Regions from separate parts of the Sodalis sp. RH19 genome, predicted to be linked through region 1. Evidence: predicted binding sites of a transcription regulator. Region 1 holds the regulator's gene; the other holds the start of a gene.

Region 1 (7,635 bases):
GCCGAAAGGCCTGGCCGGACAAGGTTTCCGGATGAAGGGTAATCATGCCGGCGCCCGCCTTCGCCAGGCTGTCGATATAATCTTCCGGATGGGTGACCATTAAATGGCAATCCAGGGGCTTACTGGCGAGGCGTTTGACCTGCTCGACAAAAAACGGCGACAGCGTCAGATTGGGCACAAAATGCCCGTCCATGATATCGATATGGATATAATCCGCATGACGATCGATAAATTCAATTTGCTCTTTAAACTTTAATAAATCCATGCACATTAAAGAAGGGGATATCTTCATATCGGTTACCTATTTACTGATAAGTCGATCTAAAGCCACGGCGGCGATAATCAATCCCCCCATGACAACTAATTGGTAATACGTTTGCACCTGAAGAATATTAAGGCCATTGTTAATCGTGCCAATAATTAAACCACCAATTACCACCGAGAATATTCGTCCCTTGCCGCCAAAAAAACTGGTGCCGCCGATAATGGCGCTGGCGATGGCATAGGTCTCAAAGCCAATGCCGGCCAAAGGCTCGGCCGCGCCCAAGCGCGCGGTGGATACCACGCCGGCGAGCCCGGCGCAGATGCCGGAAATAATAAACACTACCAGCATATGGAATTTAACGTCGATACCGGAAAAAAATGCCGAATTTTTGTTGCCGCCCAGGGCGTAAATATTTCTGCCAAGCCGGGTGCGCGCGGTAATAAACCACAGGATAACCGCAATGATCAAAGCAAAAATCACCGGTACCGGAATACCCAGCACGCTGCCGGCAAAGAAGTTAACAAAGCCGAATGAGAAGCCGTACACCGAGTTGGCATCGGAAATGACCAGGGTGATGCCGCGAAAAATAGCGTTGGTGCCGAGGGTAATAATAAAGGGATGCAGGCCGGTCCAGTTAACCAGGCAACCGTTGATGGCGCCCAATAGCCCGCCGACCACCACCCCGCCAATCAGCGCGGCGGAGACCGGGTCAAGACCCGCCAGCATCAGCTTGGCGGTCACCATGCCCGACAAGGCCAGGATAGCCCCCACCGACAGGTCGATGCCCGCCACCAGGATGGCGAAAAACTCGCCCATGCCGATCAAGACCGTTACCGAACTCTGTACCAGGATCTGGGTAATATTGTTGGTTTTCAGAAAATATTCACTGGATATAGAGCCGAATATGGCAACAATAATCGCCAGGATAAAAAACGTGCCGTACTGATCCCAGAATTTCTGGAAGTTAAAGGTGGCCTTCTCCATTTTTATTTCCCTCAGCTTTGTGGCAGAGCCCACGTCATAATATCTTCTTCCCCGATACTCTCATTATTGTCAAGAATATGGGCTAATGTCCCTTCGCAAAATATTGCGATACGGTCGCATACGGTAATGATTTCCGGCAGTTCGGATGACACCATCAATATGGTTTTTCCCGTGGCGGCCAATGTGCGCATCACCTTATAAATTTCCGCCTTGGCCCCGACATCAATGCCGCGGGTAGGTTCGTCAAAAATAATAACCTCCGGCTCGCAGCAGAGCCATTTTGATATCAATACCTTTTGTTGGTTGCCGCCGGATAACTCAGTGATATTTTGGTCCACCGAACTGCATTTCAGCGATAGCAGCCGCCGCTGCGTTTCCGCCAGCTGCCTTTCCTTATCCGCATTAAATAATCCCAGAGCACCTTTATAGCCGCCATCCTTAAGGCTTTTGCTGATGGCGATATTCTGCGCAATGGAAAAATTATCAAAAAAGCCGTTTTCACGCCGACTTTCGGTGATATATCCCATGCCCTTCTTCAGGGCGTCCAGCGGCGAAGAGGGCGTGATATCGACGTTATGCAGCATCACCTTGCCGCTGCTTTTCGGTTCCACGCCGAAGATGCAGTTCATGAATTCGGTGCGTCCCGACCCCACCAGTCCGGCAAAGCCCATGATTTCGCCCTTTTTTACCTGGAAGGAGACGTGCTTGACCCGGCGTTTATCCCGGCTGGTGATATTCTCCACCGCAAAGATGATATCGGCGTCCCCCGTGTCGCCGCCAACCTTCTCCTTAAGGGAGCGAAAGCGGTTTTGCAGCTCGCGCCCGACCATCAGCCGGACAATATCATCGTTGGTCACCTGTCCCATCTGCCCGGAGGCGACGCTGCTGCCGTCCTTTAGCACCGTATAGCGGTTGCAGATGCGGCGTATTTCGTTAAGCTTATGCGATATATAGACAATCGCCGTGCCGTCCTGGCGCAGCTGGTTCATGATCAGGAACAGATAATCCACTTCGTTATAGGTCAGGGAAGAGGTCGGCTCGTCCATGATGATCACCCTGGCGTCCAGCATCAGGGTCTTGGCGATTTCCAGCATTTGCTTTTGGCTGATGGACAGGTTGCCCACCTTTTCGTCAAGCCGTATTTTCAGCCCCACGCGCAGCAGCATAATAGCCGCTTTGGTACGCATGTCGTGCCAGTCCACCACGTTTACGCCGAACACTTTTTTTACCGGCAGACGGCCGATAAATAAATTCTCCAACACGGTTAATTCATCGATAACGCTTAATTCCTGGTAAATTATACCAATGCCCAATCTGGCAGCGACTTTATGATCGAGCTTCGCGTACTCGACATCATTAATTATTATTTTCCCCGCCGTCGGTTCATAAATACCGGAAAGTATTTTCATCAAGGTTGATTTGCCGGCGCCGTTTTCACCTAATAAAGCATGTATCTCATTAGGGTATATTTCCAGGTCAACTGATTGCAACGCCTGGACGGGACCAAAGAATTTGGCGATCCCCTCCATTTTAATATATGGAGTGCTCATATTACTCTCCGGATTAATGACAAGACGGCGGGAATAGGCGGTCTTGCGGCACCTGGACTATTTGGTGACTAATATAGAATCGACGGTTTCAATTTTCGGCTGGGCATCAAGCGCAATCAGCTTGCCCGCTTTCACCGTATTCACCAGGATGGCCAGGCCGTTGGCGCCGATTTCCGCCGGATTCTGGGCCACGGTGGCGGTCATCATGCCCTGGGCGACCATCTTGCGCGCCTCGGGAATACCGTCGGTGCCGACCACCAGGATCTTGCCGGTCTGTCCCGCGTTGGCCACCGCCTGCGCCACGCCCATCGCCATGGTATCGTTGGCGCAGTAGAAGGCCTTCAGCTGGGGATGACGTTGCAGCACATTGGTCGCCACGTCCAGCGCCTTGATGCGATCCCAATCCGCCGGCTGGCTGGCCACCAGCTTGATATGGCTGTTGGCCTTGAACTCCGCGGTCGCGCCGTTGCGCCGCGCCTCGCCCGAGGCGTTGCCGGCCTTGCCTTCGATAATGGCCACTTCGCCGCCCTGGGCGCCCAAGCTATCGATAATAAATTTGGCGCCTTTCGCGCCGACCGCGACATTATCGGTGGTGATAAAGGCTTCGACGTTGCCTTTGGCCTTGGCCAGGCTGGCTAAATCGATTTTTTCGTCGAGGTTAACCAGGTGAATCCCTTTCTGATAAGCCTTGGCGACGGGAATCACCAGATTCACCGCCGATAAAGGCGCAAAGGCGATGCCTTTATAATTCTTATTGGTTAAATCCTCGAATAGTTGTAATTGCGATTGGAAGTCGCCTTCCGACGGTGACGCGAATATATCCACCGTCACGCCGAGATCCTGGGCTTTTTTCTCAATGCCTTGTTTCATCTCTACCCAGAAAGGGTTGGATAATGTTTTAAGAACAACGGCGTAATCGGCTGCCGCGTGGACCACGGTGGACAACATCAGGCCACAGGCGGCGCCACCGGCCAATTTAAGAAATTTATTCATTATTCTATCTCCAAAAGAGAATTATTTATAATCACGCTTCAGGTACTTGGTAATGGAACTCGTTTTTTCCAGGTTTTTATTCGCCAGCTCGATATCCTGCCGCGCTACCGAGACATAAAACGCATCCAGCAGCGTAAGCTGCAAAATACGGGCCGAAGCGTTTCTGCCTAATAACGGCGTTTCCGGCGCCGGTGAACAAATATTAAAATCAGCCAGCTGGGCTATGGGGGAATTGCTGCTATGGGTAATACAAATGATCTTGGCCCCATTATCCTTGGCAATCGACACCACCCGTTTCAGATCGCTGGTGCGGCCCGAATGGGATACCACCAACGCCACATCGCCCGGTTGCAACAGGGAGGCCGACATCATCATCAAATGCGCGTCCAGGTAGGCATTGCAACGCAAGCCGATTTTCAGGAATTTATGCTGCACGTCCGCGCAAATGGAATTAGAGCCGCCGACGCCGTACAGCTCGCGCTGATGGCCGGCAAAAAAGCATTGGGCCGCCTGCTGGATGACGTTGGCGTCGACTATCGCCTGGCCTTCGACAATGGTGCGTACGGTCAGGTTAAACACTTTGTTGACCACATCCTCCGGGCTGTCGGTGGGCGAGAGTTCGGCGGTGATATCATGGTCGGCATGATCGAAGTACTCGACGATGGCGCTGCGCAGCTGGCGAAAGCCGCTGAAACCGAGAATTTTCGACACCTTGACAATCATGGCTTCCGACAGGCCCAGACTCAGGGCCACCTCTTTGATCCCCGAGACGTCGGTGAGGTTGCCGGGAGATAAAAACCACTCCACTATCCGGCTTTCGTTTTCAGTCATGCCTTCTTGTTTAATACGAATATAAGGAGCAATGCCTATGCCGCGCGGCATATCGTTTTGCAGTTCCGCATCATTCATCTGGACTATCTCTGGTGATTAACATTGCCTGTCACTATATCACCATGGCGAAAGTTTAAAATCTGCTGCGAACTTCACGTTTTTTATTAATTTATAAATTTACTTTTTGTGTAAAAATCGAGTCACCGATACGGGTTAATCTCAGGAAGGTATTTTTGGCTATATTAATTCAATAAAATCATATAATTAAAATATATCTTTTGTTGTCGCTTACTGCTGACAGCGAAAAATAGCTTTATCATCAGATTCACAGAATAATTTACCTGGTGAAAAAATCGCAATAAAAACGTTGTATTTTCAATGGATTACGCAGATGAGCCCAAAAAGGCGTCCCAGGGCCTCTATTTATTCTTTATTTATTTTTATTTTCTGTGAAGTTTTCTGAAGTTTGCCGGCGGTGAGCACGGCGGTGATTGGCGGATACGACGCTTGTCGACGCGCTTCGGGAAGGAAACGTTATCAGGGAAGGGGACGGGCGGCGTTTAGCCTCATTGAAAAAATCGTTGCAGGGTGAGAAAGCGGCGCGATAACAGCCGCTTTGGAGAAACGGACCGCGCCGCGGTTATTCTTTTACGCCGTTGAGCATATCGGCGTGATCGTGCAGCGTTTCGTCTTCGCGGCAGTTGCCGATTTCACAATGCCCATACAGATATAAACTATGGTTGGTCAGCTTGATATTGTGCCTTTTGGCAATATCACGCTGGCGCGCTTCGATGAACTCGTCGCGAAATTCGATAACCTTGCCGCAGTCCAGACAGATCAGGTGGTCATGATGATACTGTTGCGTCAGTTCAAAAACGGATTTGCCGCCTTCAAAATTGTGGCGGGTTACGATACCGGCGTCGTCAAATTGGTTTAGCACGCGATATACCGTGGCCAGGCCGATTTCCTCACCCATATCGATCAGTTTTTTGTACAGATCTTCCGCACTGACGTGATGGCATTCCGGATCTTGCAACACTTCCAGAATCTTCAGTCTGGGAAGGGTGACTTTCAGGCCGGCCTTCTTCAATGCAATATTATTGTCAGTCATGCGGGTTTAGTCCTGTTACTTTGATAATCTGATTGTAGGCTAACTTAGCCTATAACATCGGTCGGCCCGAAAAATGTGACGCCGTCTCATTATAAGACTGCCTGTCCAAAATGAAAACCGCGCCTTGTTAACAACTATAGCCCGTTTCAGGGGGCGAATTCTGCAACATTTTGCTAAAAAGGGTGGAACCGCTGCGCTATTGTACCGCGTTGTGGATAAAAGTTAAAAACTTGTATCTATTAATTTGAAAGGATTTAGTTATCAGTGAGGTTGGCGGCGCCGTCCCGACGCCATGACGGCAACCGATTCCCTTGCCGGGCGCCGCGGCGGCGGCACCCTCCCGCACGGCCTTACTTTAGCTGAGCTGCAATTCAGCGCTGATTTGCTTCACCCAGCCGTCCACGCGTTCATTGGTCAGCTCGGGCTGGCGGTCTTCGTCAATGGCCAGGCCGATGAAGTGATTGTCGTCCGCCAGTCCTTTCGACGCTTCGAAATGATAGCCGGCGGTGGGCCAGTGACCGACGATGGTCGCGCCGTTGGGCTCGATAATGTCGCGAATGGTGCCCATGGCGTCACAGAAATATTCGGCGTAATCCTCCTGATCGCCACAGCCGAACAGCGCCACTTTTTTGCCGGAGAAATCTATTTCTTCCAGGGTGGGGAAAAAATCATCCCAGTCACATTGCGCTTCGCCGTAATACCAGGTCGGGATGCCGAGCAGCAGGGTGTCGAACCGCGCCAGGTCTTCTTTACTGCTTTTGGCAATGTCATGAACTTCGGCAACATCCGCACCCAGTTGCTTCTGAATCATTTTGGCAATATTTTCGGTATTGCCGGTGTCACTGCCAAAAAAAATGCCTACAGTTGCCATGAATTTGAAAACCTCTTAAATATTATGGATATGTTCCGTAACAGAATCAGCGATGCTCTGCGGCAATCATAGCAGACCCTTATGCGGGGAGAAACTCGCCGGCCGGGTTTTGTCGCAAATTTGCCCCGTCCGCGGCCTTGGGCCCTGGACGGGATGGCGCTTTACCGGGCCGGCAAGTTTATTCCGGATGCGGATCCGCGCCTTGTTGCCGTTCAAGCTCGGCCAGTAAAATCAATTCGATCAGCTCGCTGCGCGACAGGTTTTGCCGGTAGGCCAGCTCATTTAACGCATCCACCGCCTCGGCGTTGATTTTCAGCTCCACCCGGCGCAGGCCGCGCTTTTTATCCCGGCGCAGCTGGTTACGCTTGTTGATGCGCAACTGCTCATCGCGGGACAGGGGGTTCGTCTTCGGTCTTCCCGGGCGCCGCTCATCGATAAATAAATCCAGGGTGGTGCGGTCCGTTTGTTCTTTTGCCATAGGTCATGAAGGGATTGTGCATCAAGAAGCAGGCGGGCAAACCCCGTCCGGCGGCGTGGCTGGCTACGCCGCCGGACGCGCATCGCCCGTAACGTTATGTTTTATGTACGCCGGGGCTGCCATAAAACACAGCGGGCCATGTTACCCCAGCCCGGTAGCAAACGACAATATTAAACTCGCGGGCGCTAACCCCGGCGGCGGCCCGGCCTATGCTTCCAGGAAACGGGCCAGGGCGCGCATGACCGCCGCGGGTTTCTCCGCATGAACCCAATGACCGGCGCCGGCGACCACATGCGCCCGCGCCCGGGGGAACTGGCGTTGGATCGCCTGGCGGTAACTGTCATCCAGATAAGGCGATTTTTCACCGCGGATAAACAGCGCCGGCCCTAGCCAGGGCGCCGACTCCCGCCAGCCGATAAGCGCCGGATAGTTATCCCACAGCGCCTCGACGTTAAACCGCCACCGGCCCTGGTGAAAGGATTTCAGCAAAAACTGGATGGTTTCCTCATCAAGGGCGTCATGGCGCATGAGCGCCGCCGCCTCCGTGCGCTG
Region 2 (7,635 bases), 920 kb from region 1:
GGCCTATCTGTTTCGTCATAAAACCATCGGCCTGGTGGCGCTGATCGGCGCCCTGCTGACCATGGCAAGCGCGGTACGGGTGCTTTACCCGGCGCTGGCGATAAGCTGGCATATCAACGCCGCCCGGCTGGGGTTGATGTATGCGGCGGTGCCCCTGGGCGCGGCGATAGGCGCGTTTACCAGCGGCCGCGTCGCCGCCACGGCGCGGCCGGGAAGAATGCTGTTGCTTACCGCCGTCATGGCGTTTATCTGCGTCGCGGCATGCAGCCTGATGCCGTTCTACGCGCTGGCGCTGCTGTGTCTGGCGGGCTTTGGTTACTTCAGCGCCATCAACTCGCTGCTGCAATATGCATTGATACAACAGCTGACGCCGGATCATCTGCTGGGCCGCATCAACGGCCTGTGGACCGCGCAGAACGTCACCGGCGACGCGCTGGGGGCGCTGGTATTGGGGGGGTTGGGCACCCTGATGCCGCCGGGGCTGGCCGCCGCGGCGTTCGGACTGGCGGCGGCCCTGGCGGGGCTACTGCCGGCGCTGGCGCTGCGGGGCCTGCGCGCCGTGGATATGGCGCGGCATCGGGATCAGGGCCGGCCGGCGGATGAAATCCCGCCCGCCGGCCGCAGTGAGCCATAACCGCCATGAATCCCCTCCCGGCCGGGAATGGCCGCGGCATGACGCGGTTAGCCACGCGGCAGGACGGGGAAAGATCACGGCTTGGCGAACAGTTGTTCCAGGCGGGCCAGCACATTGCTGGCGCTGTAGTAATCAAGGCGGAAGGTGTCGTTGCCAAGGGCGTAGACCCGGCGGTTTTGCACCGCCGGCAGATGCGCCAGGAACGGATTGGCCAAGAGCAACCGGGCGCTGGCGTCATCGCCGGCAAACAGCAGGAAGGTTTGCCCGTTCAGGCCGGCGGCCAGGTTTTCGCCGGACAGCTGGACGATATCCTTGCGCACGCCCATGCTTCTGCCGCCAGCGGGGATAGCGGGCGGTTCGGCCAGCGTAAAGCCCAGCTGGCGCAGCAGCTGGCCCTGCGGCGAATCGGCGGTCCACAGGTTGGCGGCTTTGCCGTCCGGCTGGTAAACCAGGGCGGATACCGGCTGCGGCGGCAGCGCCAGATGCTGTTTCAGCGCCTGCCGGCGGGCGTCGAAGCGGGCGATGACCTCCGCGGCCTGCGCTTCATGGCCGGTGGCTTGTCCCAGCTCACGGGCCAGGTCCTGCCAGCTTTTATCGTCATAATTGACCACCAGGGTCGGCGCCAGCGGTGACAACTGATCGTAAAGGCGCAGGGCCGAATCGCCGCCGGTGGCGGCGATAATAATCAAATCGGGATTCTGGCCGGCGATGGCCTCGGCATCCGGTTCGCCGATGTACAGGCGTTTGACGCCGCGCTGCCGGGCGACATCGCTCCACTGGCGAAAAAAGCCCTGCTCGTCCGCGACCCGGTTATTCGGCGTGGTGGCGCCGCTGGCTATCACCGGCGCCCCGATGGCCAATAGCGAGCCGGTAAGGGTGACGCTTGTGGATACGATGCGCTGCGGCATGTGATCCAGGGTAATGGCGCCATGCGCGCCCGCCACCTGCCGCGGCCAGCCGTTCTCAGCGGCGCGCGGGGACGCGGCCGCCAGCAGTAAGGGCAGGGCCATCAGGGCGAGCCAATTGCAGGCGGATCGGTGCCGGGACAATAGAGTGATCATGTCTGGTATTCCTGGGGTAGGGGCTGGTTTTGTCCGCCTTATGATGACAAAAAACGGGCAATCAAATCCACCCTTGCGCGGGTGAGGCAGTGTTTACGTTCATTGACACGGCAGATTCTACGACGTAGTTTATGTGCTATCAATACAAATGATAATTATTATTATTGTGTTTATCATTTGAAAATAGCGGAGATCGTCACGTGGAATTCTCATTGTTTCGACAGACAACACCAGGCGACGCGGATGCCATTATAAACGGATTTTTTTTCATGTCGCCTTATCGCAGCTTCGTTACCCAGGGTCGTTTCTGCGCCATCAGCGCGCCCGCGGGCAGGGGTGATCAGCCCGATGGCGTGTTTCAGCGGGAGCTGCGCCACGCCTTCCGGCGCGCCAGAAACGCCGGCATTGAACGGCCGCTGGTGGTGGGCGCCATTCCCTTCGATGCCGACCGGCCCGCGGCGCTGTTTATCCCGCAGCGCAGCCAGGGGTTCGATCGCGAGATGTTTTTGCAAAGCCGGAATGTGCCCGCCGAACCCTTGCCGCAGGTAACCGGCAAAATCGAGCGACCGCCGGAGCGCGACTTTAAACACATGGTGGCGCGGGCGGTGGAGGCCACCGGCCAGCAACGGCTGAGTAAAGTGGTGCTCGCGCGCCTGCTGGATATCACCACCCGGGAACCGGTGAATACCGCGGCCCTGATGCGGCGCATCGCGGCCCAAAATCCCGCCAGTTACAATTTCCATGTTCCCCTCGACAACGGCGCCCTGCTGGGCGCCAGCCCGGAGCTGCTGCTGCGCAAGACCGGCAACCGGTTTTACTCCACGCCGCTGGCGGGTTCCGCCCGGCGCGACGCCGAGCCGGGCCGTGACGCCGCCGCCGGCCGCCAATTGCTGGATTCAGTCAAGGACCGCTATGAGCATCAGCTGGTTATCGACCAGATGCGCGAAGTGCTGGCGCCCTACAGCGCGGGTTTAAACGTGCCGCCCGTACCCGGCCTGGTCAATACGCCCACCCTTTGGCATCTGGCCACCGCCATCGACGGCGAGGTGGCGGACCCCGCCGTCAACGCCCTGGCGCTGGCCTGCCTGTTGCATCCCACGCCCGCGCTGTGCGGCGCCCCCACCGATCGCGCGCGCCGCTTAATCCAGACCCTGGAACCCTTCGACCGCGATCTGTTCGGCGGCATGGTGGGCTGGTGCGACGAGGAGGGCAATGGCGAATGGGTGGTAACCATCCGCTGCGCCAGGGTGGCGGGCAACCAGGTGCGGCTGTTCGCCGGCGCCGGCATTGTGCCCGCCTCCCTCCCCGACGCGGAGTGGCGCGAAACCGGCGTCAAGCTCGATACCATGCTGAGCGCGTTTGGATTGCATTAACAGGAGAGATGATGAGCATTGTATTTAACCGTTGGCCGGATGAGTTCGCGGCCCGCTACCGCGCCAGGGGATACTGGCTGGATTTGCCCCTGACCGATATTATCGACCGCCGTAAAGACAGCGGCGCGCTGGCGGTGGCCTGCGGCGAGCGCCGCCTGAGCTACCGGGATGTCAACACCTTGTCCGACCGGCTGGCCGCGGCCCTTGCCCGGCGCGGGCTGGCGGCGGGGGATACCGCGCTGGTGCAGTTGGGCAACGTGGCGGAATTTTATCTGGTGCTGTTCGCCCTGCTGAAAATCGGCGTGGCGCCGGTAAATGCCCTGTTCAGCCACCAGCGCAGCGAACTTACCGCCTATGCGCTGCAAATCAGGCCGGCGCTGCTGATTGCCGACCGGCAGCATGGGCTGTTCAGCGATAATGGCTTTATCGATGAACTGCGGCGGCTGCATCCGTCGCTGCGGGTGGTGGCGATGCGCGGCGACGACGCGCCGCAAACAAGTTTACAGGCATTATTCGACGAAGCGCCGGGCGCGTTCACCGCCGCCCCGTCGCCCGCCGACGAGGTGGCCTTTTTCCAGCTATCCGGCGGCAGCACCGGCACGCCGAAGCTGATTCCGCGCACCCATAACGACTACTACTACAGTATTCGCGCCAGCGTGGACATCTGCCGTTTCGATAAGGATACCCGCTACCTGTGCGCGCTGCCCGCGGCCCATAACTACCCGCTGAGCTCGCCGGGCGCGCTGGGCGTGTTTTACGGCGGCGGCGGCGTGGTACTGGCCAGCGATCCGAGCGCCAACGTCTGTTTCCCGCTGATAGCGCAGCACCGGATCACCGTCACCGGGCTGGTGCCGCCCGCCGTGACGCTGTGGCTGCAGGCGATGGAACAATGGGGCGACAGCGGGCAGCTGGCCAGCCTGCAATTATTGCAGGTCGGCGGCGCCAAGCTTGGCGAGGCCCTGGCCGCGCGCATTCCAGCGGAGCTGGGCTGCCGGCTGCAGCAGGTGTTCGGCATGGCCGAAGGGCTGGTGAACTACACCCGGCTGGACGATGACGACGAACATATCTTTACCACCCAGGGCCGTCCGATATCGCCGGATGATGAAGTCTGGGTGGCCGACGGGCAGGGCAATCCGCTGCCGCCGGGCCGCGTGGGACGCCTGATGACGCGCGGGCCTTATACGTTTCGCGGCTATTACCAAAGCCCGGAGCACAACGCCGCGGCGTTTGACGCCGACGGGTTTTATTGTTCCGGCGATTTAATCGAGCTGACGGACGACGGCTACCTGAAAGTACAGGGACGCGAAAAAGACCAGATCAACCGCGGCGGGGAAAAGATTGCCGCCGAAGAAGTCGAGAACCTGTTGCTGCGCCATCCGCACGTGGTGAATGCGGCCCTGGTATCCATGACCGATGCGCTGATAGGGGAAAAGAGCTGCGCCTATATTGTCGTCACGCAGGAGATCAAACCGGTGGCGCTGCGCCGCCATTTGCGCCAGCTGGGGGTGGCGGAATTTAAACTGCCCGACCGTTTTGAACGGGTGGACGCCTTGCCCCTTACGCCGGTGGGCAAGGTCGATAAAAAACGACTGCGCCTGCTGATCGACGCCGCCACCGCCACCCCCGCCACAGGAGAAAAATAAATGGCCATCCCGAAACTGGTTTCCTATGCCATGCCCACCCCGGCGGAACTGCCCGCCAATAAGGTCAACTGGGCCTTTGAGCCGCAGCGCGCGGCGCTGCTTATCCATGATATGCAGGACTATTTCCTTAACTTTTGGGGCGGGGACAGCGCGCTGGTCAGCCGGCTGGTGGAGAATATCGCCGCCCTGCGCCGCTACTGTAAATCGCAGGGCATCCCGGTGTTTTACACCGCCCAGCCGGCGCGGCAGAGCGAGGAAGATCGCGGGCTGTTAAACGATATGTGGGGGCCGGGGTTAAACCAGTATCCCGAACAGCAGGCGGTCATCGCCGCCCTCGCGCCCGACGCCGATGACCAGGTCCTGGTCAAATGGCGTTACAGCGCCTTTCACCGCGCCCCGCTGGCGGATATGCTGGCCGAGCGCGGCCGCAACCAGCTTATTATCTGCGGCGTTTATGCGCATATCGGCTGCCTGATGACCGCCGCCGATGCGTTTATGCGCAATATCAAACCGTTGCTGGTGGCGGACGCCCTGGCCGATTTTACCCGCGACGACCATCTGATGGCCCTGCGTTATGCCGCCGGCCGTTGCGGGCGCGTGCTGATGACCGCCGATTTGTTGCCGGCGCCCATCAGCAAGGCGCACCTGCGCGCGCTGATCCTGCCGATGCTCGACGACGACTGCGGTGATTTGGGCGATGATGACAACCTGATCGACTACGGCCTGGATTCGGTGCGCATCATGACGCTGGCCACCCGCTGGCGGCAGGCGCGCGCGGGGCTGGATTTTGTCGCGCTGGCGCGGAACCCGACCCTTAACGGCTGGTGGCAATTACTGGCGCCGGAGCATAACGTATGACTATCAGCCTGGATTTCAGCGGTAAGCGCGTCTGGGTGACCGGCGCCGGTCAGGGCATCGGCTACCAGACCGCGCTGGCGTTCAGCGAGGCCGGAGCCGACGTGGTCGGACTGGACCGGCGCTTTGCCGGCGACGGCTACCCGTTTCGCACGCAATTGCTGGATATCACCGATGCCCCCCAGGTCGAACGGGTGTGCCGGGCGCTGCTTGAGGAAAACCCACGGCTGGATGTCCTGGTCAACGGCGCCGGCATCCTGCGCACGGGGGCCACCGATAGCCTGGACCTCCAGGACTGGCAAGACTGCATGGCGGTCAACGCCGGCGGCGCGTTTAACCTTTTTCGCCATACCCTGCCGGTCTTTCGCCGCCAGCGGGCAGGCGCCATCGTCAGCATCGCCTCCAACGCCGCCCACGTGCCGCGCGTGGGCATGTCCGCCTACTGCGCCTCGAAAGCGGCGCTGAGAAGCCTGTGCATGACCGTCGGGCTGGAAATGGCGCCGTTCGGGGTGCGCTGCAACCTGGTGTCGCCCGGCTCGACCGATACGCCGATGCAGCGCGGCCTGTGGCAAAGCGCGGATGCGGAACAGCGGACCATTGCCGGTTTTCCCGGGCAATTCAAGCTGGGCATTCCGCTGGGGAAAATCGCCCGGCCGCGCGAGATTGCCGACGCGGTGCTGTTCCTGGCCTCGGAACATGCCGGCCATATTACCTTGCAGGATATCGTCATCGACGGCGGCGCGACGCTTGCCGCCTGATGCCGTTACGGCCCGCCGGGCGCTAATGCCGGCGGACGTGTTTCATCGCCGGCCGGCCTGCTTCAGTGCCAGCCCAGCCGGTTGCTCAATACTAGTGCATGGCGTTTCACCGCCGCGATAATATCCTCGCGCCGCTCGGCAAAACGGCTGGAAAGGGCCGCCACATTCAGCGCGGCCACGGTTTCCCCCTTGGCGTTCAGCACCGGCGCCGCCACCCCCGAACCGCCAATATCCATCTCCTGATCCGACACCGCGAAGCCGTCCCGGCGGGCCTTGGCGATATGCTGGCGGATAAGATCGCGGTCCACCAGGGTATGCCGGGTGTATTGCACGATGCGTTCATGGGCGAGGTAACGCTCGATCTGGCCGTCGTCCCGGGCGGCCAGCAGGGCGCGCCCCATGGCGGTGCAATAAGACGGCAGGCAACTGCCCAGCGGCGACTCGTAACGCACCGGTTGGGTGCCGCTGCAACGCTCCAGGGTTTTCAGCCGGCAATCGTGGTTCAGCACCCCGAGCATGATGGTTTCGCCGCAGCCGTCGCGCAGTTCGCGCATCACCGGCCCGGCCAGTTCAATCAGCCTGGCCTCCGGCCCGCAGATCCAGCCCGGGCCGTTGCGGTACGTGTCGCTCAGCGTATACCGATCCGCCTCGCCGCGCACCGCATAGCCGCGCGCCACCAGGGTCGCCAGCAGGTTATGGGTGCTGCTTTTCGGGTAGCCCAACTCGTCCACCACCTCTTTCAGGGCGAGCGGTTTTTCCGCCTGCGCCAGCAGTTCGAGTACTTCCAATACGCGCACCGCGCTTTTGACTTCGTTCATGTATGTGAACCCTATTCTTGTTGCTGAACTTATTTTTACTGTGTTAGAACTCGGAACACAATCTTTTCCTGATACGGGATCCGCGATGAACCAAACAGCGCCGCTGGACCAGATAGCCATCGAGCTTGTCCGCAACGCCTTCCATTCCATCTGCGATGAAATGGCCGAGTCGCTGGTGCGTTCCAGCCACTCGCCGAATATCAAGGAGCGGCGCGACTGCTCATGCAGCGTCTATGACGTGGCCGGCGATATCGCCGTGCAGGCGGAGCATATTCCCATCCATCTCGGTGTGATGGCGGGCGCGCTGCGCCATATCCTGGCGGCGTTCCCGGCGGCGGAGATGGCGCCGGGAGACGTGTTCCTGGTCAACGATCCGTATTACGGCGCCAATCACCTGCCGGATTTTATCGTCGCGGGACCCTTGTTCGCCGGCGGCCGGATGGTCGGCTTCGGCGCCAGCATGGCGCACCATACCGACGTGGGCGGCCTGACG

Evidence for each region. The regulator Fur, encoded in region 1, represses iron uptake genes when iron is present. The targets are predictions, from matches to a motif close to ATAATAATGAGAACNACTATCAA.
Region 2: the regulator Fur is predicted to act here: its motif matches at 1,838-1,860, upstream of ACL2XF_RS18010 (isochorismate synthase).

What each region holds. Positions count from the first base shown of each region.
Region 1 covers NZ_CP178734.1:3,052,895-3,060,529, reverse strand. Annotated here, with positions in the region: gene alsE (D-allulose 6-phosphate 3-epimerase) at 1-292, opposite strand, end outside; gene alsC (D-allose ABC transporter permease) at 302-1,249, opposite strand; gene alsA (D-allose ABC transporter ATP-binding protein AlsA) at 1,261-2,799, opposite strand; gene alsB (D-allose transporter substrate-binding protein) at 2,857-3,792, opposite strand; gene alsR (transcriptional repressor AlsR) at 3,814-4,701, opposite strand; gene fur (ferric iron uptake transcriptional regulator) at 5,264-5,734, opposite strand; gene fldA (flavodoxin FldA) at 6,090-6,605, opposite strand; gene ybfE (LexA regulated protein) at 6,784-7,083, opposite strand; gene ACL2XF_RS13875 (alpha/beta fold hydrolase) at 7,291-7,635, opposite strand, start outside.
Region 2 covers NZ_CP178734.1:3,972,707-3,980,341, reverse strand. Annotated here, with positions in the region: gene entS (enterobactin transporter EntS) at 1-634, shown strand, start outside; gene fepB (Fe2+-enterobactin ABC transporter substrate-binding protein) at 709-1,644, opposite strand; gene ACL2XF_RS18010 (isochorismate synthase) at 1,896-3,068, shown strand; gene ACL2XF_RS18005 ((2,3-dihydroxybenzoyl)adenylate synthase) at 3,080-4,711, shown strand; gene ACL2XF_RS18000 (isochorismatase family protein) at 4,712-5,569, shown strand; gene dhbA (2,3-dihydro-2,3-dihydroxybenzoate dehydrogenase) at 5,566-6,324, shown strand; gene ACL2XF_RS17990 (IclR family transcriptional regulator) at 6,387-7,142, opposite strand; gene ACL2XF_RS17985 (hydantoinase B/oxoprolinase family protein) at 7,228-7,635, shown strand, end outside.